DNA from 3 places in the Streptomyces sp. NPDC048370 genome. Region 3 is predicted to be linked to each of the others. Evidence: riboswitches for the same ligand, from Rfam matches in the RefSeq annotation. Region 3 holds a riboswitch; each other region holds the start of a gene.
The links. Region 3 has a riboswitch for cobalamin ahead of ACGFYP_RS02625 (CoA-acylating methylmalonate-semialdehyde dehydrogenase). Riboswitches for the same ligand answer to the same signal wherever they lie in the genome.

Region 1: another riboswitch for cobalamin. It lies ahead of cobN (cobaltochelatase subunit CobN); the one in region 3 lies ahead of ACGFYP_RS02625 (CoA-acylating methylmalonate-semialdehyde dehydrogenase).
Region 2: another riboswitch for cobalamin. It lies ahead of ACGFYP_RS31105 (cobalamin biosynthesis protein); the one in region 3 lies ahead of ACGFYP_RS02625 (CoA-acylating methylmalonate-semialdehyde dehydrogenase).

The regions. Positions count from the first base shown of each region.
Region 1 covers NZ_JBICYI010000003.1:409,711-416,744, forward strand. The annotation lists gene ACGFYP_RS09220 (precorrin-8X methylmutase) at 1-157, opposite strand, end outside; gene ACGFYP_RS09225 (cobalamin biosynthesis protein CobG) at 172-1,404, opposite strand; cobalamin riboswitch at 1,720-1,859, shown strand; gene cobN (cobaltochelatase subunit CobN) at 1,896-5,498, shown strand; gene abc-f (ribosomal protection-like ABC-F family protein) at 5,558-7,034, opposite strand, start outside.
Region 2 covers NZ_JBICYI010000019.1:103,482-110,515, forward strand. The annotation lists gene ACGFYP_RS31095 (putative cobaltochelatase) at 1-99, opposite strand, end outside; gene ACGFYP_RS31100 (cobyric acid synthase) at 329-1,837, opposite strand; gene ACGFYP_RS31105 (cobalamin biosynthesis protein) at 1,834-2,811, opposite strand; cobalamin riboswitch at 2,845-2,981, opposite strand; gene ACGFYP_RS31110 (hypothetical protein) at 3,124-3,345, opposite strand; gene ACGFYP_RS31115 (anion permease) at 3,358-4,623, opposite strand; gene ACGFYP_RS31120 (alpha/beta hydrolase) at 4,999-6,126, shown strand; gene ACGFYP_RS31125 (hypothetical protein) at 6,237-7,034, shown strand, end outside.
Region 3 covers NZ_JBICYI010000001.1:621,863-628,896, reverse strand. The annotation lists gene meaB (methylmalonyl Co-A mutase-associated GTPase MeaB) at 1-321, opposite strand, end outside; gene scpA (methylmalonyl-CoA mutase) at 318-2,492, opposite strand; gene ACGFYP_RS02630 (methylmalonyl-CoA mutase family protein) at 2,492-4,297, opposite strand; cobalamin riboswitch at 4,446-4,632, shown strand; gene ACGFYP_RS02625 (CoA-acylating methylmalonate-semialdehyde dehydrogenase) at 4,891-6,414, shown strand; gene ACGFYP_RS02620 (acyl-CoA dehydrogenase family protein) at 6,421-7,034, shown strand, end outside.

The DNA.
Region 1 (7,034 bases), on a different contig from region 3:
CGATGTCGCGCACGAGGTCGGTCATGCCGCAGGCGTGGATCATGCGGACGGCGACCTGGGCGACGTCGGCGGGCAGACCCGCGAGGTCCGCCTCGGCGCGGATCGTGGCAAAGGACTGGCGGTAGATCTCCGCGCCGTCCTTCTCGTAGTCGAACATCCTGGTGCTCTCGCTCATCTCGTCGTGCGGGCCGCGGTCACGGCTTCGGGCAGGGCGGTACGGGGGGTGGGGACGCCGTCCACCAGGTAGTCGCCGCCGGCGGTGGCGAGGACGTCGGTCCAGTCGCCGTGCGGGTGTCCGCAGCGGCGCTCGCACCCGGAGAAGTGCACGGGGCGGCCGGGGAGGACGGGGAGGCCGTGGGCCGGGCCCGGGGCCGCGTCCGCGCGGACGTCCGCGAGGGACTTGGCGCAGCCGGGGAGCCCGGTGCAGGCGGTGATGCCGGCCCAGGGGGAGTCGGGGCGGGTGATGAGCCCGGCAGCGTCGAGGGCGGGCAGCCGGTCGACGCCCGCCCCGGCGACGACGACGCCGCGCCAGGGCGTGAGCCGCACCTCGTCGGCGGGGAGCAGGGCCCGCAGCTGGGCGGCGGTGAGACGCCCGAGGGGCGCGAGCACGGAGAGGGCGGAGGGGCCGAGGACGCCTGGGGAGGGGGGAGGGGCTTGGGGGAGTTCCGGCGCGGGTACGGGCTCCGCCGTCACCTCCGACTCCGCCACGTCCACCTCGTACCCCTCCGGGAGTTCCCGGACCCGCCAGGCCCCGGTCCCGGCCTTCCGCGCGGCGGCCAGGAACCCGCCCGCCACCGCCAGGGCCGCGCCGGGCGCGTCGGAGCTCGCGAGCCGGACGGCTCGCCCGCCGACGTGCAGCTGCGCCTCGCCGCCGTCCACTGCGACCAAGGTCACATCCCCGCCGAGCCCGGCGACGTCACCGCGCCCGTCGTCGAGGACGAAGAGGAATCGGCCGGAAAGTGCCGCCGCCCAGGGCGCGGCGCACAGGAGCGCGTCCAGCTCGCGGGCCCACAACTGCACGTTGGCGGCGCCGAGTCCGTCGAGGCCCGAGGCGGGGGAGGCGACGATGTTGCGGACGCGTTCGTGGGTGGGCGAGGGCAGCAGGCCCGCCTTGGCGAGGAGCGCCGCGAGCTCCGCCCCGCAGTCGTCGGCGAGGCCGCGCAGCTCGGCGTTGCCGCGTGAGGTGATGCTGAGCCGTCCGTCGCCCAGGGTCTCCGTGGCGTCCGCCAGGATCTCGACCTGACGGGACGTCAGACGACCTGCGGGCAGGCGGAGTCGGGCGAGGCGGCCGTCGTCGGCGGAGTGCAGGCGCAGCGCCCCGGGGCACGCGTCGCCACGGTCCCGTATGCGAGGTTCGCCCGGGTCGGGCGTCGGGGGCGGGGTGGGCGGCATGGCGGCGAGCATACCGACGGGCCACCGGGCGGCCACCAGGTGCGATCCGGCCGACGCGGCGACCGAGCCACCGGGCGGAAGCGTGCCGGACGGGGCGGCAGACCCCGGGCGGAAGCGTGCCGGACGCGGCGGCAGACCCCGGGCGGAATCGGGCAGGACGCGGCGGCCGGCCACCGGGCGGAAGCGGGCCTCGCACACCATCCCGCCCACAGCTCGCACCCGATCCGCCCGCAGCTCGCGCACGATCCCGCACGCAGCTCGCGGCCCATCCCGCCCGCAGTGTGATCCGGCCGACTCCGCCACCCGACCCGGCCCGTCGACCTCACGATCTACTATGCAGATCGGCATGGGGTCCCAGGACCCCGGGGAGGAAGCCCGGTGAGAATCCGGCGCGGTCCCGCCACTGTGAGCCAGGTCCCGCGAGGGACCGGGTGAGTCAGGAACTCCTGCCGTCCACACGACCACCCGGGGCGCGGACAACCCCGAGGAAGGCCTGCGCACGCATGCGAATTCTGTTGCTGTCGCACTCCGACACCGACCTGCTCAGCGCCCGCGCGGCCGGCGGTCCGGTCGAGTACCGGTTCGCCAACCCCTCCCGGCTCTCGCCGGACGACCTGCCCGGGCTCCTCGACGGCGCCGACCTCGTCCTCGTACGGCTCCTCGGCGGTCTGCGGGCCTGGGAGGACGGCCTTCAGGCCCTGCGGACGGCGGAGAAGCCGCTGGTCGTGCTCTCCGGCGAACAAGCCCCCGACGCCCAGCTGATGGAGGCCTCCACCGTCCCCGTCGGCGTCGCCACCGAGGCGCACGCCTACCTGGCGCACGGCGGCCCGGCCAACCTGGAGCAGCTCGCCCGGTTCCTCTCCGACACCGTGCTGCTCACCGGCCACGGCTTCGAGGCCCCGGCCGCCGCGCCGACCTGGGGTCCGCTGGAGCGCGAGCCGCGCGTCACGGACGGCCCCGTCGTCGCCGTGCTCTACTACCGCGCCCACCACATGAGCGGGAACACCGCCTTCGTCGGCTCGCTCTGCGAGGCGATCGAGGACGCCGGCGCCCGCGCCATGCCCCTGTACGTCGCGTCCCTTCGCGCCCCCGAGCCGGAGCTGCTCCGCCGCCTGCGCGGTGCCGACGCGATCATCACCACCGTCCTCGCGGCCGGCGGCACCAAGCCCGCCGAGGCGCAGGCCGGCGGCGACGAGGACGCCTGGGACGCGGGCGCGCTCGCCGCCCTCGACGTACCGATCCTGCAGGCGCTCTGCCTGACCGGTTCGCGCGCCGCCTGGGAGGAGAACGACGAGGGGCTCTCGCCGCTGGACGCCGCGAGCCAGGTCGCCGTGCCCGAGTTCGACGGCCGGCTCATCACCGTCCCGTTCTCCTTCAAGGAGATCGACGAGGACGGGCTGCCCGCGTACGTCGCCGACACCGAGCGCGCCGCCCGGGTCGCCGGGATCGCCGTCCGCCACGCGCTCCTGGGGTACATCCCGAACGCCGAGAAGAAGCTCGCCCTGGTCCTCTCCGCGTACCCGACGAAGCACTCCCGGATCGGCAACGCGGTCGGCCTGGACACGCCCGCCTCCGCGGTCGCGCTGCTGCGCCGACTGCGGGAGGAGGGTTACGACTTCGGCCCGGTCGAGGAGATCCCCGGCCTTGTCTCCGGCGACGGCGACGAGCTGATCTACGCCCTGATCGAGGCCGGTGGCCACGACCAGGACTGGCTGACCGAGGAGCAGCTCGCCCGCAACCCGGTCCGCATCCCGGCCGCCGACTACAAGCGCTGGTACGCGACCCTGCCGCAGGAGCTGCGGGAGGCCGTCGAGGAGCACTGGGGCCCGGCACCCGGCGAGATGTTCCTGGACCGGTCCCGCAATCCGGAGGGCGACATCGTCCTCGCCGCCCTGCGGCGCGGGAACCTGCTGATCCTCATCCAGCCGCCGCGCGGCTTCGGCGAGAACCCGATCGCGATCTACCACGACCCCGATCTCCCGCCGTCCCACCACTACTTGGCCGCCTACCGCTGGATCGCGGCGCGCGCCGAGGACGGCGGCTTCGGGGCGGACGCGATGGTCCACCTCGGCAAGCACGGCAACCTGGAGTGGCTGCCGGGCAAGAACGCGGGCCTGTCGGCCGCGTGCGGCCCGGACGCGGCGCTCGGCGACATCCCGCTGGTCTACCCGTTCCTGGTCAACGACCCGGGCGAGGGCACGCAGGCCAAGCGGCGCGTGCACGCGACCCTCGTCGACCACCTGGTGCCGCCGATGGCCCGCGCCGACTCGTACGGCGACATCGCGCGCCTGGAGCAGCTGCTCGACGAGTACGCGCAGATCTCCTCCATGGACCCGTCCAAGCTGCCCGCGATCCGCGCGCAGATCTGGACGCTGATCCAGGCGGCGAAGCTCGACCACGACCTGGGCCTGGAGGACCGCCCGGAGGACGACGGCTTCGACGACTTCCTGCTGCACGTCGACGGCTGGCTCTGCGAGGTCAAGGACGCCCAGATCAGGGACGGTCTGCACGTCCTCGGCGGCGCGCCGGCCGGGCCCGAGCGCGTGAACCTGGTCCTCTCGATCCTGCGCGCCCGGCAGATCTGGGGCGGTACGCAGGCCCTGCCGGGTCTGCGCGAGGCCCTCGGCCTCGACGAGTCGGCCGCGACCCGGACCACCGCCGACGAGGCGGAGGCGACGGCGCGCGAGCTGGTCGAGGCGATGGAGGCGGCCGACTGGTCCGTGGACGCGGTCGCGACCGTCGCCGAGGGGTACGGCCCCGACGTCGTCGCCGTGCTGCGCTTCGCGTGCGAGCAGGTCGTCCCGCGCCTCGCCGCGACGACCGACGAACTCACCCACGCCGTCCACGCGTTGAACGGCGGATTCGTCCCGGCCGGTCCCTCGGGATCGCCCCTCCGGGGCCTGGTCAACGTGCTGCCGACCGGCCGCAACTTCTACTCCGTCGACCCCAAGGCCGTCCCCTCGCGTCTCGCGTGGGAGACCGGCCAGGCGCTCGCCGACTCGCTCCTGGAGCGCTACCGCTCCGACAACGGCGAGTGGCCGACGTCCGTCGGCCTCTCCCTCTGGGGTACGAGCGCGATGCGCACGGCCGGAGACGACGTGGCCGAGGCGCTCGCGCTACTCGGTGTCCGCCCCACCTGGGACGACGCCTCGCGCCGCGTGAACGGCCTTGAGGCGATCCCGCTCGCGGAGCTGGGCCGCCCGCGCATCGACGTCACGCTGCGCATCTCGGGCTTCTTCCGGGACGCGTTCCCGCACGTCATCGGGCTCCTCGACGACGCCGTACGGCTGGCGGCCTCGCTCGACGAGCCGGCCGAGGACAACTACGTACGGGCGCACGCGCAGGCCGATCTGGCCGAGCACGGCGACGAGCGGCGGGCGACCACCCGGATCTTCGGCTCGCGGCCGGGCACGTACGGCGCGGGCATCCTGCAGCTGATCGACTCGCGCGACTGGCGGACGGACGCGGACCTCGCCGAGGTGTACACGGTGTGGGGCGGATACGCCTACGGCCGTGGTCTCGAAGGCCGCCCGGCGCGGGCCGAGATGGAGACGGCGTACAAGCGGATCGCCGTCGCGGCGAAGAACACGGACACGCGCGAGCACGACATCGCCGACTCCGACGACTACTTCCAGTACCACGGCGGCATGGTGGCGACCGTCCGTGCGCTGACGGGCACGGCCCCGGAGGCGTACATCGGCGACTCCACCCGCCCGGAGACGGTCCGCACCCGGACGCTGGTCGAGGAGACCTCGCGGGTCTTCCGCGCCCGTGTGGTCAACCCGAAGTGGATCGAGGCGATGCGCCGCCACGGCTACAAGGGCGCGTTCGAGCTCGCGGCGACGGTCGACTACCTCTTCGGCTACGACGCGACGACGGGCGTGGTCGCCGACTGGATGTACGACAAGCTCACGGAGACGTACGTCCTCGACCCGGAGAACCAGGCCTTCCTGAAGGAGGCCAACCCCTGGGCCCTGCACGGCATCGCGGAGCGCCTTCTGGAGGCCGAGTCGCGCGGCATGTGGGAGAAGCCGGACCCGGAGACCCTGGCCGCCCTGCGCCAGGTGTTCCTGGAGGCGGAGGGCGACCTGGAGGGCGACGACTAGGGCCTTTCGTTCGGGTCAGGCCAGACCCCGCGAGCCCGGCATGATCCAGACGAAAGGCCCTAGCTCGCGTGCGCCGGGGCCGGGGCCAGGTCGAGTCTGCGGCCCCGGAAGCCCGCGCGGATGCGGCGGTCGTGGGTGACGATCACGAGCGTGCCGGGGTAGTGGGCGAGTGCGGCCTCCAGTTCCTCCACCAGGCCGGGGGCCAGGTGGTTGGTCGGTTCGTCGAGGAGGAGCAGGTCCGCCGGGCGGGTGACCAGGCGGGCCAGTTCCAGCTTCCGGCGCTGGCCCGTCGACAACTCCCGTACGGGTACGGTGAGATCGGCCGCCCCGAAGAGCCCGAGCCGCAGCAGCTCCTCCTCCCGGGCCGCGCCGAACGCCGCCGCGACCGTGCGGGGGTCGTCGGGCAGCTCGGTGTCCTGGCGGAGCATTCCGACCCGAGGCGGGACCGTCACCGTCCCGCTGTCCGGGGCGAGTTCGCCCGCGAGGACCTTGAGCAGCGTGGTCTTGCCCGCGCCGTTCGGGCCGGTGACGAGGAGGCGCTCGCCGGGGGCCAGGTGCAGGGAGTCCAGGCGCAGCCGTCCCTCGACCCGTACGTCGGTCAGGGCGACCGCGCCCGCCCGGCCCTCGATGTCCGCCGTGAACCGCAGCGGTTCCGGGGGCGCGGCCACCGGGTTCTCGGTGAGCCGCTGGAGCCTCTCCCGGGCCGCCCTGATCCTGCTCATCGCGCCGTGCGCCCGTGACCGGGCCCGGAAGGCGCCCGCCCCGCTGAAGGCCGCCGGGGCCTTGCGCGGGATGGCGGAGAATCGGTCGATGTTCGTGTCGGCGAGGGCCGAGTACCGGGCGAGCTCCGCCCGCCACTCCTCGTACTCCCGCTCCCACCGGGCCCGTTCGGCGGCGCGGCCGGTGAGGTAGCCGGCGTAGCCGTTGCCGTACCGGCGTACCGTCCGCAGCTCGTGGTCGACCTCCAGGACGGCGGTGGTGACCCGGTCGAGGAAGGCCCGGTCGTGGGTGACGGCGACGACCGTCCCCCGGTGGGCGCGCAGCCGCTCCTCCAGCCAGGCCACGGCCTCGTCGTCGAGGTCGTTGGTCGGCTCGTCGAGGAGGAGGAGTTCAGGGTCGGCGGCGAGGGTGGCGGCGAGCGCGAGGCGCGAGCGCTGACCGCCGGAGAGCGTGCCGAGCGGGCGGTCGCGCCTCAGCGGGGCGCTCTCGCCGAGCTGCCGCAGGGTGGTCTCGACCCGCCGGTCGGCGTCCCGGCCGCCGCGCGCCTCGTACGCGGCGAGGAGCGCGGCGTAGCCGTCGAGGTCCCCGGTGCGGTCGAGGGCCGCCTCGGCGGCCCGGATCGCCCGCTCCAGCTCCCGTACGTCGGCGAGCGCGAGGTCGACGGCGTCGCCGACGCTCGCCGTGCCGGGCAGGTCCAGGGTCTGGGCGAGGTGGCCGAGACCGCCGGGGGAGTCGACGGCGACGGTGCCGTTGTCGGGCCGCTCCAGGCCGGCGAGGAGCCGGAGGAGGGTGGACTTCCCCGAGCCGTTGTCGCCG
Region 2 (7,034 bases), on a different contig from region 3:
GAGGACACCACCCACCGCCGGACTCACCGCGTTGAGCAGCAGCGCGAGGCGCAGGTCGTCCATGCCGACGACGGCGGTGAACGGAAAGCGGGTGCTCATCGGGTGGTCCTCTCTTCGAGTTCGCTCGGTTGGTGTGGGTGCGCTCGCAGGGGTTTCGAGGTGGCGGGCCGACGCAGTGCCCGAAGCCGCCGACGCTGAGCAACCGCCCACAGGGGCCACCCGCACTTCTGCTCTCCTGGTTGCACGCGCGGTGCGGGTGGGAACGACAGCCCGGCCGGAGGCCGGGCGCACCCCCCACCGGGCCGCACTCGCGCCCCACCGCCCCCACTCACGGCGCCCCCGGCGGCACGAACCGCAGCCCCGTCGGCGCCCCGTGCTCGATCAGCCGCAGCAGCGCGTTCGTGTCCGCGTGCTCCTCGATCAGGTCGCCGAGCCGGTCCAACTGCTCCTCGCGGAGCGCCCCGAACGACGTGTCCGGCGCCGGGACGAAGCGCCGCCCTGCCGCCGCCGCGACCTCCCGCAGGAACGCCCGGCGGAAGCCGTCGCTCTCCAGGGAGCCGTGCCAGTGCGTGCCCCAGACCGCGCCGACCCGGCACCCGTCCAGGAAAGCCTCCCCGCCGAGCACCTCGGCGACCCCGTGGTGGATCTCGTACCCCTCGACCCGCTCACCGAGCGCCTCGCCGACCGGCCGCGCGAGCGTCTTCTCGGCCGCGAACCGGACCCGTACGGGCAGCAGCCCGAGCCCGTCGACCGTGCCGGCCTTCGACTCGACCTCGTCCTCGATCCGCTCCCCGAGCGCCTGGAAGCCGCCGCAGACGCCGAGCACCGGCCGGCCCTCCGCGGCCCGCCGCGCCAGGGCGTCCGCGAGACCGCGTTCGCGCAGCCAGGCCAGGGCCTTCACCGTGCCCCGGGTGCCGGGGACGACCACCAGGTCCGCGTCGACGAGCTCCTCGGCCCGGTCCACGAACCGGACGACGACGCCCGGTTCGGCCGCCAGCGCGTCCACGTCGGTGAAGTTCGACATCAGCGGTACCGCGCAGACGGCGACCCGCAGCACGTCCTCGCCGACCGGCGGCGCGACGACCGACTCGCGGACCGCGCCCCGCAGGGAGACGCGCAGGCCGTCCTCCTCGTCGATGCCGAGCCCGTGCGCGTACGGCAGCACTCCGAACGTCCGGCGCCCGGTCAGGTCGTGGAGCATGTCGAGCCCCGGCTCCAGCAGGGTCACGTCGCCGCGGAACTTGTTCACGAGATAGCCCGCGATCAGCTCCTGGTCCTCGGGCGCGAGCAGCGCCGTCGTGCCGAAGAACTGGGCGAACACCCCGCCCCTGTCGATGTCCCCGACGACGAGGACGGGCAGCCGCGCGGCCCGCGCGATGCCCATGTTCACGATGTCCGTGCGCCGCAGGTTGATCTCGGCCGGACTGCCCGCCCCCTCGCAGATCACGGCGTCATACGTGCCCCGCAGCTCCTCCAGGCACGCCATGACCGGCTCGAAGAGCTCCTTCTGCCGTCCGCCGTGGTAGCCACGCGCGCTCAGCTCGCCGACCGGCTTTCCCATCAGGACGACCTGGCTGGAGCGGTCGCTGCCCGGCTTCAGGAGGACCGGGTTCATCAGCGCGGTCGGCTCGACCCTGGCCGCCTGCGCCTGCATGGCCTGCGCCCGGCCGATCTCCGCGCCCTCACGGGTCACGAAGGAGTTCAGGGACATGTTCTGGCCCTTGAACGGGGCGACCTTCACACCCTGCCGGACCAGCCAGCGGCAGATGCCCGCCGTGACGACGCTCTTGCCCGCGTCGGAGGTGGTCCCGGCGACGAGCAGCCCCCCGCCCCTCATACCGTCCTCCGCTTCACCGCGCGCGCCTTCAGCGCGCCCGCCACGATCCGTCCGCCCACGCAGGCCGCGAGCGTAAGCCCCGTCACCCGGCGCGAGAGCCGGACCGCCCGTTCGATGTCCGCGACCTCCACGGCCCGTCCCTCCCCGTTCAGTACGGGCCGGTGCTCGACCCGGCCGCCGTACGACAGCGTCCCGCCGAGCCGTACCCCGAGCGCCCCCGCGAAGGAGGCCTCCACCGGTCCTGCGTTGGGGCTCGGGTGCTTGGCCGCGTCCGCCCGCCAGGCGCGCACCGCCCCGCGCGGATCCCCGCCCGCCACGGTCGCGAGCGCGGCGGTCAGCCGGGCGCCCGGCCAGCCGGCCACGTCGTCGAGCCGGGCCGAGGCCCAGCCGAAGCGCCGGTACCGCGCCGACCGGTGGCCGACCATCGCGTCCAGGGTGTTCACCGCCCGGAAGCCGACCAGGCCCGGAACACCCGCGACCGCCCCCCAGACCAGGGCTCCGACGACCGCGTCGGAGGTGTTCTCCGCGACGGACTCCACGACCGCGCGGGCCATCGCAGGACCGTCCAGGGAGTGCGGATCGCGCCCGCAGAGATGGGGGAGCCGCTCGCGGGCGACCTCCAGGTCGCCGGCGGCCAGCGCCCCGCCGATCGCGCGGGCCTCCCGGCCCAGGCTCGTCCCGCCGACGACGGCCCAGACGGCGGCTGCGGTCAGCGCGGCGGAGGCCCTCGGGTGGTCACGTACCGTACGGGCGGCCAGGGCGGCGGCGCCCGCGGCGCCCGTCACGCAGACGGCGGTGTGCAGCGCGCCCCACCCGCGGTGGTCGCGCCGGAGCAGCTTCTCGACGGCCCCCGCGGCCCGCCCGAAGGCGGCGACCGGATGGCCGCGGCGGGGGTCGCCGACGATCAGGTCCGCGGCCAGTCCGGCGGCGGCGCCGTACGCGAATACACCTGTGGCTGCGTTGCGGCCGGGCATGGCGCTGTGTCCTCACTCAGGGTCCGCGCCCCGGCTCGACGTGACCGGCGGCGAGAGTTCCTGGCTCCCGGGGGTTCGACTCCCCGGTCACAGTGGCGGGACCGCGCCGGATTCGCACCGGGCTTCCTCTGCTTGCCGCCGTAATGGCCCCGGAAGTCCACCACGTGTACGAAGACCCGTCAACTCACGCTTGACCTGCGGCGGGACAGTGTGCGAAGCACCACACGGCCTGCGATCGGCCCTCGTGAAACGACGACCGGGCGGGCCGCACCCGAAGGTGCGACCCGCCCGGTCGTCGAAGCGGGACCGTCGTCAGACGACGATCAGATAGATGCCGTACGCGACGGCCGCCGCGCACAGCGCGAAGCAGGCGTACGCGCCGGTGCGCGCCATGGCCGCCGAGCCTCCCTGGGCCGCGGCCTGCTCCTGCTTGGAGAGGCCGATGATGCCGAGGGTGAAAAGGCCCACGAGGGCGACGGTCGCCACGAGGCTGACTCCGAAGACGGAGCCGAGAGCTGCCCAGTCGATCTTCATGTCGTTGGTTCCTTACACCGCGGCCGGGGCGGCGGGGGCTGCCGGGTCCGTGGGGGCCGGCGAGGGGATGGTGGTCTTGAGGTGCTCGTCCGCGACGGCGGCCACGGAACCGGCCGGGGCCGGCGGGGCGACGGCCGCGATGGCGGTGGTCACGACGCCCGCGGGCTCGCCGTCGATCTCGTCGGCCGTGACGTTGTGGTGGTCGACCGGCTTGCGGCGCGAGAGCGCCCAGATGACGGCCGAGCCGGCGACGAGGAGGACCGCGACGGCGGCGACGCCCCAGGGGCCCTGCTTGGTGAGGAACTCGGCGCCCGCGCCGACCAGACCCGCGGCGGGCAGGGTCAGGCCCCAGGCGACGAACATCCGGGTCGCGGTCGACCAGCGGACGACACCGCCCTTGCGGCCGAGGCCCGCGCCCATCACGGCGCCGGAGCAGGACTGCGTGGTGGAGAGGGAGAAGCCCAAGTTGGACGAGGCCAGGATGACCGTCGCGGCGCTGGTCTGGGCGGCGAAGCCCTGCTGCGGCTGGAGGTCGGTGAGGCCCTTGCCCATGGTGCGGATGATGCGCCAGCCGCCGAGGTAGGTGCCGAGCGCGATCGCGACACCGGCGGCGACGACGACCCACATCGGGGGGTTGGAGCCGGGGGCGAGGACGCCGCCGGTGACCAGGGCGAGGGTGATGACACCCATCGTCTTCTGCGCGTCGTTGGTGCCGTGCGCCAGGGAGACGAGACCGGCGGAGGCGATCTGGCCGGCCCGGTAGCCCTTGGCGGTGGACTTCGTGTCCGTCTTCGCACCGATCTTGTACGTCAGCTTGGTGGCCGCCATCGCGGCGAGGCCGGCGACGAGCGGCGCGGCGATCGCGGGGATGAGGACCTTGCTGACCACGGTCGAGCCGTTGACGGCCGACCAGCCGGCCGACATCACGGCCGCGCCGATCAGTCCGCCGAAGAGGGCGTGGGAGGAGCTGGACGGCAGACCGAGGAGCCAGGTCAGCAGATTCCAGAGGATGGCGCCGACGAGCGCCGCGAAGATCACTTCAGTACGAATGCCCTGTTCGTTGATGATCCCGCCGGAGATCGTCTTGGCGACCTCGACGGACAGGAAGGCACCGACCAGGTTGAGCACGGCGGACATGGCCACCGCGGTCTTGGGCTTGAGGGCACCGGTCGAGATGGTCGTCGCCATCGCGTTGGCGGTGTCGTGGAAACCGTTCGTGAAATCGAACACGAGAGCTGTCACGACCACAATCGCGAGCAGCAGCGTGATGTGTTCCATTTACCCAGGCAATCGTTTGACGTCAGTGGCTGGACGAACGTAGGCAACCTGAGTGAACGGAAGGTGAACTGGGTCGGGCGTTGTGGTGTCCCAAATCGGGTTCCAGTCATTCCGCTTGAGTCGTCGAGGGGTCTCTCGTGAACGCTCTGTCCACGATGTGGGCACCGTGCGACCCCGGGTAATCCGTGCCGTCACCGGACACGGGGGACATCGCCCGCTTCGCCCCCGCTCGCCCGTGTCAGCCCGTGGACGGGCCCGGAGGGCCGTCATCCCGCCGGGGGACCCCGCAAGGAGATCCACGTCACTCTCACAGGGGACGGCCACGGTCGGCTTCGTCCGGTGGCGGCCCGGGCCCGACCTCTCGACACTGAGACCGTGCGCCCGGCTACAGCGACGGCAGCGGCCGTCACCACTCTGCTCGGTGCCGGAGCGGCCGCGATCGCGGCCGGCCGGTACGCCGGCGACGTCACCCTCAAGGCGACGTCCGGACGGCCCCTGCCCGGCGACCCCCGGCTCACCGTGCACGCCACGGGACCCGGCCGGGTCACCCTGACCCGCAGCCTCGCCTCCCTGCGCCCCGGTACGTACGGGATCGAGGGCCCAGGCGTCCACGCGGTCGTCGGCCCGGTCCTCGACCGCGTGCCGCACACCGCGGACACCGTCGTACGCCGCCTCGAACGCGTCGAGCACGGCGACCTGGGGCCCGGCGCCCGCGTCCGGCTCACCCCCGAGCTGCACAGCGGCACCCCGGAGACCGCCCTCGGCGTGGCCCAGGAGGACGTGGAGATCCCCGGCGAGCTCGGCTCCCTGCCCGCCTGGCTCGTCCCGGGGGCGCGCCACACCTGGGTCGTCGCCCTGCACGGCATCGGCACCACCCGCAGACACCCCCTGAACCTCGTCCCCTTCCTCACCCACCGGCAGATCCCCGTCCTCTGCCTCTCCTACCGGGGGGACGAGGGCGCGCCCCCGTCCCCGGACGGCCTCGGCCACCTCGGCGACTCCGAGTGGCGCGACGTCGACGCCGCCGTCCGCTACGCCGTCCGCAGGGGCGCCCAGCACGTCGTGCTGCTCGGCTGGGGGACCGGCGCCTCGATGGCCCTGCACGCCGCCGCCGAATCCGGCGTACGGGACGTCATCCGCGGCCTCGTCCTGGACTCCCCGGTCCTCGACCGGGAGGCCACCCTGCGCAACCTCGCCGCCGCCCGCCGCGTGCCGGGCCCGCTGCTTCCGCTTGCGGTGCGCGCCGCGACGGGACGGGGCTGGCCGCACGGCGACCGGCTCCCGGAGGTCGCCGACCCGGCCGCCCTGCGCGTGCCGACCCTCGTCATGCACGGCCCCGACGACACCATCGCCCCCTGGGAGCCCTCCATCGAACTGGCCGCCCGCCGACCGGAACTGGTCACCCTCCACACGGTCAGGGGCGCCCCGCACGCCGCGATGTGGAACGCCGACCCGGTCCGCTACGAAGAGGCCCTGCGCCGCTTCCTCACCCCTCTTCTGTAGGCCCGCCGCGAGCCTTCCGGCAGCCGCGCGCCGGGCCCGGTCCGGGGGCCGCGGCCCGGCGTCCTCGATTCCGATTGGGCTTTCGGGCCGTCAACGGGAAGACTGCCCCCGTGACGTCTCGAAAGCCCGATGAGCAATTGGCGCGCAACTCCAGACTCCGACTTGTCCGTCCGCGGGCACTCGCCACCGCCCGGCGGGCCGTGACGACCCGGCGCACCCGCCCGGCCCCGCGCCCGCCGGAGGGCACTCCGCCCCGCGCGGAACTGGCCCGCCAGGCACGGACCGTGCTCGCCGACGCCGTACGGATCGCCCGCTGGGCCGCCCTCGACGGCGGCCCCAGGACCGCCACCGAGCCCCGCCCGCAGGCCGTCCCCGCGACCGACACCGCGACCGACCCCGCGCACCGCGACGCGACCGACCCCGCGACCCGAGCACTCCCCCCGCAGGAACGGGCCGCCGCCGCACTGGACCTGACGCCCGGCCAGATCCGGGCCGGCTGGGACCGGGCCAGGCTCGCCGGGCTCGTGGAGCTCCACGGCGACACCGCCCGCCCCGGCTGGCGGCTGCACGCCTGGGACCGCGACGACTCCGCCGTGCTGCGCGGCTGGGTCGCCCTCTTCGACGCCTGGTCCCTGGTCCACCCCGCCCCCGAGGACGTCGCCCCCGGCGCCGTCGCCGAGGTCGTCGAGGCCGTTCCCCAGGTGCTCTCCCTCCTCCAGCTCTCCGCGGGACCCGTGGTGGTGCCTGCCCTGCTCGACCTGCTCGGGCAGCGGGTCGACGAACTGCGCGAGGAGCGCTGCGAGGTGCCCGTCGAGGGCGCCGCGGACACCGCGGCCGGCACCGCCGCCGGCACCGCCACGGCGTCCGGCACCGACACCCCGCCCGACGCCGGGCCCCACGGGCTCGCC
Region 3 (7,034 bases):
ACGTTCCATCCGCGTCTTGTCGCCGAGGATCGAGCCGCCGGTCCGGCTCGACGACGGGTCGACGGCGAGCACCGCGACCCGGTGCCCCGCGCCGGTCAGCATCGTGCCGAAGGCGTCGATGAACGTCGACTTGCCGACGCCCGGCACGCCGCTGATCCCGATCCGTCGCGCCTTGCCGCTGTGCGGCAGCAGCTCGGTGAGCAACTGCTGGGCAAGGGCCCGGTGTTGGGGGCGGGTGGACTCGACGAGCGTGATCGCGCGGGCCACGACGGCACGCTTCCCGTCGAGCACCCCCTTCACATACGCGTCGAGGTCGATCACAGCTCGTGCCCGAGGCCGTCCGACAGTCGCCGTACCAGGTCGTGGGCCGCGTCCGGGATCACTGTGCCGGGCGGGAAGACGGCGGCCGCGCCCATCTCCAGGAGGGTCGGCACGTCCTGCGGAGGAATCACCCCGCCCACCACGATCATGATGTCCTCGCGGCCCTCCGCCGCCAGTTCCTCCCGCAGCGCCGGTACGAGCGTGAGGTGGCCGGCGGCCAGCGACGACACCCCGACGATGTGCACGTCCGCCTCGACGGCCTGCCGCGCGACCTCGCCCGGGGTCTGGAACAGCGGGCCGACGTCCACGTCGAAGCCCAGGTCGGCGAAGGCGGTGGCGATCACCTTCTGGCCGCGGTCGTGGCCGTCCTGGCCCATCTTGGCGACCAGGATGCGCGGCCGGCGGCCCTCGGCCTCCGCGAAGGCGTCGACCAGGGTGCGGGTGCGTTCGACGGACGGGGACTGCCCTGCTTCGGTGCGGTACACACCGGAGATCGTACGGATCTGGCTCGCGTGCCGCCCGTACACCTTCTCCAGGGCGTCGGAGATCTCACCGACGGTCGCCTTGGCGCGCGCCGCGCGGACGGCCAGCTCAAGCAGGTTGCCCTCGCCGCCCGCCGCCCGGGTGAGCGCGTCCAGCGCGTCCCGGCACGCGGTCTCGTCCCGCTCCTCGCGCAGCCGCCGCAACTTGGCGATCTGCTGGGCACGTACGGAGGAGTTGTCGACCTTGAGCACGTCGATCTGCTCGTCGGAGTCCACCCGGTACTTGTTGACGCCGATCACCGGCTGGCGCCCGGAGTCGATGCGCGCCTGGGTCCTGGCCGCGGCCTCCTCGACGCGCAGCTTCGGGATGCCGGCGTCGATGGCCTGCGCCATGCCGCCCGCGCGCTCGACCTCCTGGATGTGCTTCCAGGCGCGGCGGGCCAGGTCGTACGTCAGCTTCTCCACGTACGCGCTGCCGCCCCAGGGGTCAATGGAGCGGGTCGTGCCGGACTCCTGCTGGATGAGCAGCTGGGTGTTGCGGGCGATCCGCGCCGAGAAGTCGGTGGGCAGCGCGAGCGCCTCGTCGAGGGCGTTGGTGTGCAGCGACTGGGTGTGGCCCTGGGTGGCCGCCATCGCCTCGACGCACGTACGCGTCACGTTGTTGAAGACGTCCTGGGCGGTCAGCGACCAGCCGGAGGTCTGCGAATGGGTGCGCAGGGAGAGCGACTTGGCGTTCTGCGGCTCGAACTGCTTCACCAGCTTGGCCCAGAGCAGGCGGGCCGCCCGCATCTTGGCGATCTCCATGAAGAAGTTCATGCCGATGGCCCAGAAGAACGAGAGCCGGGGCGCGAACGCGTCCACGTCCAGGCCCGCTTCCCGCCCGGCCCGGATGTACTCGACGCCGTCGGCGAGGGTGTACGCGAGCTCCAGGTCGGCCGTCGCGCCCGCCTCCTGGATGTGGTAGCCCGAGATGGAGATCGAGTTGTAGCGCGGCATCCGCTGCGAGGTGAAGGCGAAGATGTCGGAGATGATCCGCATCGACGGCTTCGGCGGATAGATGTAGGTGTTGCGGACCATGAACTCCTTGAGGATGTCGTTCTGGATGGTCCCGGCCAACTTCTCGGGCGGTACGCCCTGTTCCTCCGCCGCGACGATGTACAGCGCGAGAACCGGCAGCACCGCGCCGTTCATCGTCATCGACACGGTCATCTTGTCCAGCGGAATGCCGTCGAAGAGCTGCCGCATGTCGTAGATCGAGTCGATCGCCACGCCCGCCATGCCGACGTCACCGGTCACGCGCGGGTGGTCGCTGTCGTAACCCCGGTGCGTGGGAAGGTCGAAGGCGACCGAGAGGCCCTTCTGACCGGCCGCCAGATTGCGCCGGTAGAACGCGTTGGACTCCTCGGCCGTGGAGAAACCGGCGTACTGACGGATCGTCCAGGGCTGGTTGACGTACATCGTCGGGTACGGGCCGCGCAGGTACGGGGCCATGCCCGGGTAGGTCCCGAGGAAGTCGAGGCCCTCCAGGTCCTGCCCGGTGTACAGCGGCTTGACCGCGATGCCCTCCGGGGTCTCCCAGAGCAGGTCGTCACCGCCGGCGGCCTTCTTCACCGCCGTACGCCATTCGTCGGCGCTTCCGTCGGCGGCCGGGGTACCCAGCTCGATCCCGGAGAAGTCGGGGACGGACATCAGGACACTCCCATCCGGTCAAGGGTGGCGGCGAGCACGGCGACCGCGTCGCAGCCCGCGAAGACATAGGTGTCGACCGCGTACGGCCCGGGCCGGCCCGCGAGGAACACGTGCCCCGCGCCCCCGGTCCTCAGCTCCCGCGCGCGTTCCTCCGCCTGCTCCTCGTAGAGCGCGTCGCTGGAGCAGAGGCAGGCCTCGCTCGCCCCGCTCTCCTCAAAGGTGCCTCCGGTGACGGCCTCGATGCCGCCCGCCTGGAAGAGGTTGGCGGCGAACGTGGCTCGTGCCGTGTGCGCGGCGGCGGGGCCGAGCGTGGCAAGGAAGATCCGTGGCCGGGCGCCGGTCGCGGCGAGGTGTGCGTCGGAACGGGCGCGCAGCGCCTCGAAGGCGTCGTCGCGACGGACCCGGGGGAGCCCGCCGGAGGGCGGCTCGGGCGCGGGCTCGCGGATGACGGGCTTCTCGGCGAGGTTCGGGAACTCGCTGACACCGGTGACGGGTTCGCGCCGCTTGGCGAGCTTGGCGCTACGGGCCGACCAGGTCTCGGCGAGCCGGTCGCCGATCATCCCGGAGCGCAGGGCGGCGGCCTGGCCGCCCGCGCTCTCGATCGTCTGGAAGAACTCCCAGCCCGCGTGGGCGAGTTCGTCCGTCAGGCGCTCCACGTACCAGGAGCCGCCCGCCGGGTCGATGACCCGTGCGAGGTGCGACTCCTCGATGAGGATGGTCGAGGTGTTACGGGCGATGCGCCGCGCGAACGCGTCCGGCATGCCGAGCGCGTGGTCGAAGGGCAGTACGGTGACGGAGTCGGCGCCGCCCACGCCCGCGGCCAGGGTGGCCACGGTGGTGCGGAGCATGTTCACCCAGGGGTCGCGGCGGGACATCATCACCGGGGATGTCACCGCGTGCTGGCGCTGCGCGCCCGCGCCGCTCGCCCCGCTGACCTCGGCCACCCGGGCCCAGAGCCTGCGCGCGGCACGGAACTTGGCGATCGTGAGGAACTGGTCGGCGGTGGCCGCGTACCGGAACTCCAGCTGCCCGAGGGCCTGTTCGACCGTGAGTCCCGCTTCCGTGAGCTGCCGCAGGTACGTGACGCCGGTCGCGAGTGCGCACCCCAGCTCCTGCGCGGCCGAGCCGCCGGCCTCGTGGTACGGCAGTGCGTCCACGGTCAGGGCCCGCAGGCCCGGGTACTCCTCGACGCAGCGCCGGGCGAGCCCGGCGGCGGGGGAGAAGTCGTACGGCCGGCCCGTGCGGGCCTCCAGGCCGAGGGGGTCCGCCCCCAGGTTGCCGCGCGCCGCCTCCGGGGCGACGCCCCGCTCCTCGTAAAGCCGCAGCAGTTCCCGCGCGGCCTCCTCCACGTCCTGGCCCGCGTCGAGGACGACGGGCGCGAGGTCGAGGTAGACGCCTTCCAGGACCTGGCCCAGACGCCCGACGGGGAAGCCGCCCTCGCCGACCACCAGCCAGAGCGAGGTGACGCCGTTCTCCAGGTCGGCGAGGACCGTCGGGGCGTCGGGGGTCGTGTGTCGCTGGCGTACGTCCCAGCCGCCGGCTGTGTTGCCCTCGGCGCGGCCGGACCGGACGAACGGGGCGAAACCGGGGAGGCCGGGCTCGGGGGCGGTGTCCTCGGCGGCATAGAGGGGACGGACGCGGAGCGCGTCCTCCAGGGCGGTGGACAGGGCGTCCTCGGCCGCCGGCCCCTCGACGTCCTTGCCCGACTTGCGCAGCACCCCGGCCACCAGGTGCTGCCACTGTTCACGGGATGCGTCGGGGAATTCGGCGGCTAGGGAGAGCCCGTCGTCGGGAAGGACAGTCATGCTCGGATGTTAGGTCAGCTCGCTCAAACGGTAGTCGTGGCACCGCTGTGACCTTGCCCATTGCGGGTAGGTCTTGAAGCGCCGACGGCATCCGTTCTAGGGATGGAGCCGCGGGTGATCACCCGCCCGGGGGTGGATTTACTAGGACGTCCAACTATATAGTCGCGGCGAAGGCCCGCGGTGCAGGGAAGCCGGTGTGATTCCGGCGCGGTCCCGCCACTGTGACCGGGGAGTACGCCGTCGAGCAGCACGCCACTGACAGTCCGCTGTCGGGAAGGCGGACGGCGCGCGCTGATCCGGGAGTCAGGATACCGGCCGCGGGATGTTCCGTGTTGTCCACGAGGATGGAGCTGACACGCATGGCATCGGTGCGCCCGCACACTCCCAGCGGATCCGGCCGACGGGCTCCCGCCCGTCGAGGAGTCCGTCGAGAAGGATCCCACCACCGCAGGCCCGTCAGGACCTGACGGCGCCTCCGCCATTCGCGCTCTCGCGCCGCACCCCCCACCGTCCCGCCCACGCCTCCCGGCGTGCGCGCGGTCGCGGTGGTCCTCCGGCGCGCCATCCGGATCACCTGACGAGAGCAGGCATTCATGGTCCGCGCACAAGACACCACCCCCGTACGCGAGTTGACCCACTTCGTCGGCGGCAGGCACACCCCGGGAACCTCGGGGTCCTACGGCGACGTGTACGACCCCAACACCGGCGAGGTCCAGGCCCGCGTGCCGCTGGCCAACCGGGCCGAGACCGAGGCCGCCATCGCGGACGCCGCCCGGGCGCAGCGCGACTGGGCCGCCTGGAACCCGCAGCGCCGCGCCCGGGTCCTCCTGCGCTTCCTCCAGCTGGTCGAGCAGGAGAAGGACGACCTGGCCAGGCTGCTCTCCTCCGAGCACGGCAAGACCGTCGCCGACGCCCACGGAGACCTCCAACGCGGCCTGGAGGTCGTGGAGTTCGCCGCCGGCATCCCGCACCTGCTCAAGGGCGAGTTCACCGACAACGCCGGGACCGGCATCGACGTCCACTCCCTGCGCGCCCCCCTCGGCGTCGTCGCAGGGATCACCCCGTTCAACTTCCCCGCGATGATCCCGCTCTGGAAGGCAGCCCCCGCCCTGGCCTGCGGAAACGCCTTCATCCTCAAGCCCTCCGAACGCGACCCGTCCGTACCGCTGCGGCTCGCCGAACTCTTCCTGGAGGCGGGGCTGCCGCCCGGCGTGCTCAACGTCGTCAACGGAGGCAGGGAAGCCGTCGACACCCTCCTCGACGATCCCCGCGTCGCCGCCCTCGGCTTCGTCGGCTCCACCCCCGTCGCCGCGCACGTCTACGCCACCGCCGCCGCCCACGGCAAGCGCGCCCAGTGCTTCGGCGGCGCCAAGAACCACATGATCGTGATGCCGGACGCCGACCTCGACCAGGCCGTCGACGCCCTCATCGGCGCCGGGTACGGCTCGGCCGGCGAGCGGTGCATGGCCATCTCGGTCGCCGTCCCCGTCGGCGAGGAGACCGCCGACGCCCTCGTCGCCCGGCTGAAGGAGCGCATCGGCGCGCTGAGGATCGGCCGCAGCGACGACCCGGACGCCGACTTCGGCCCGATGGTCGGCCCGGACGCAGTCGAACGGGTCCGTACGTACGTCGGCATCGGGGTCGAGGAGGGCGCCGAACTCGTCGTCGACGGACGCGACTTCGTCCTCCCCGGGCACGAGGGCGGCTTCTTCGCCGGGGCCTCCCTCTTCGACCGGGTCACCCCGGAGATGCGCGTCTACCAGGAGGAGATCTTCGGCCCCGTGCTCTGCGTGGTCCGCGCCGCCGACTACGAGGAGGCCCTGCGACTGCCGAGCGAGCACCTCTACGGCAACGGCGTGGCGATCTTCACACGTGACGGCGACACCGCACGGGACTTCACCCGGCGCGTCGACACCGGCATGGTCGGCGTCAACGTGCCCATCCCGGTGCCGGTGGCGTACCACACCTTCGGCGGCTGGAAGCGGTCCGGCTTCGGCGACCTGAACCAGCACGGCCCCGACGCCATCCGCTTCTACACCCGCACGAAGACCGTGACCTCGCGCTGGCCCGCCGGGCTGCGCGACGGCGCGAGCTTCACCCTCCCCACGATGGGCTGAGCGACCATGACCACGACCCTGCTCACCGAGGATCAGCGGGCCCTGGTCGAGACCACCCTCGACTTCGCCCAGGACCACCTCGCCCCGCACGCCCTGGACTGGGACCGCGACAAGCACTTCCCCGTCGACGTCCTGCGCAAGGCCGCCGGACTCGGACTCGGCGGCGTCTACGTCCGCGAGGAGTCCGGCGGCTCCGGCCTCACCCGCTCCGACGGCGTCCTCGTCTTCGAGACCCTCGCCTCGGGCTGCCCGTCCATCGCGGGCTACCTCTCCATCCACAACATGGTCGCCTGGATGGTCGACCACTACGGCGACGAGGCCCAGCGCCTGCGGTGGCTGCCGCGCCTGTGCGCCATGGACGACCTGGCCAGCTACTGCCTCACCGAACCCGGCGCCGGATCCGATGCCGCGGCCCTCACCACCCGGGCCGTACGCGACGGGGACCACTGGGTGCTCACCGGGGTCAAGCAGTTCATCTCCGGCGCGGGCGCCTCCCAGCTGTACCTGGTGATGGCCCGCACCGGGGGCGACGGCGCCGACGGCGTCTCCGCCTTCCTCGTCGACAAGGACGACCCCGGGCTCTCCTTCGGGCCCGACGAGCGGAAGATGGGATGGAACGC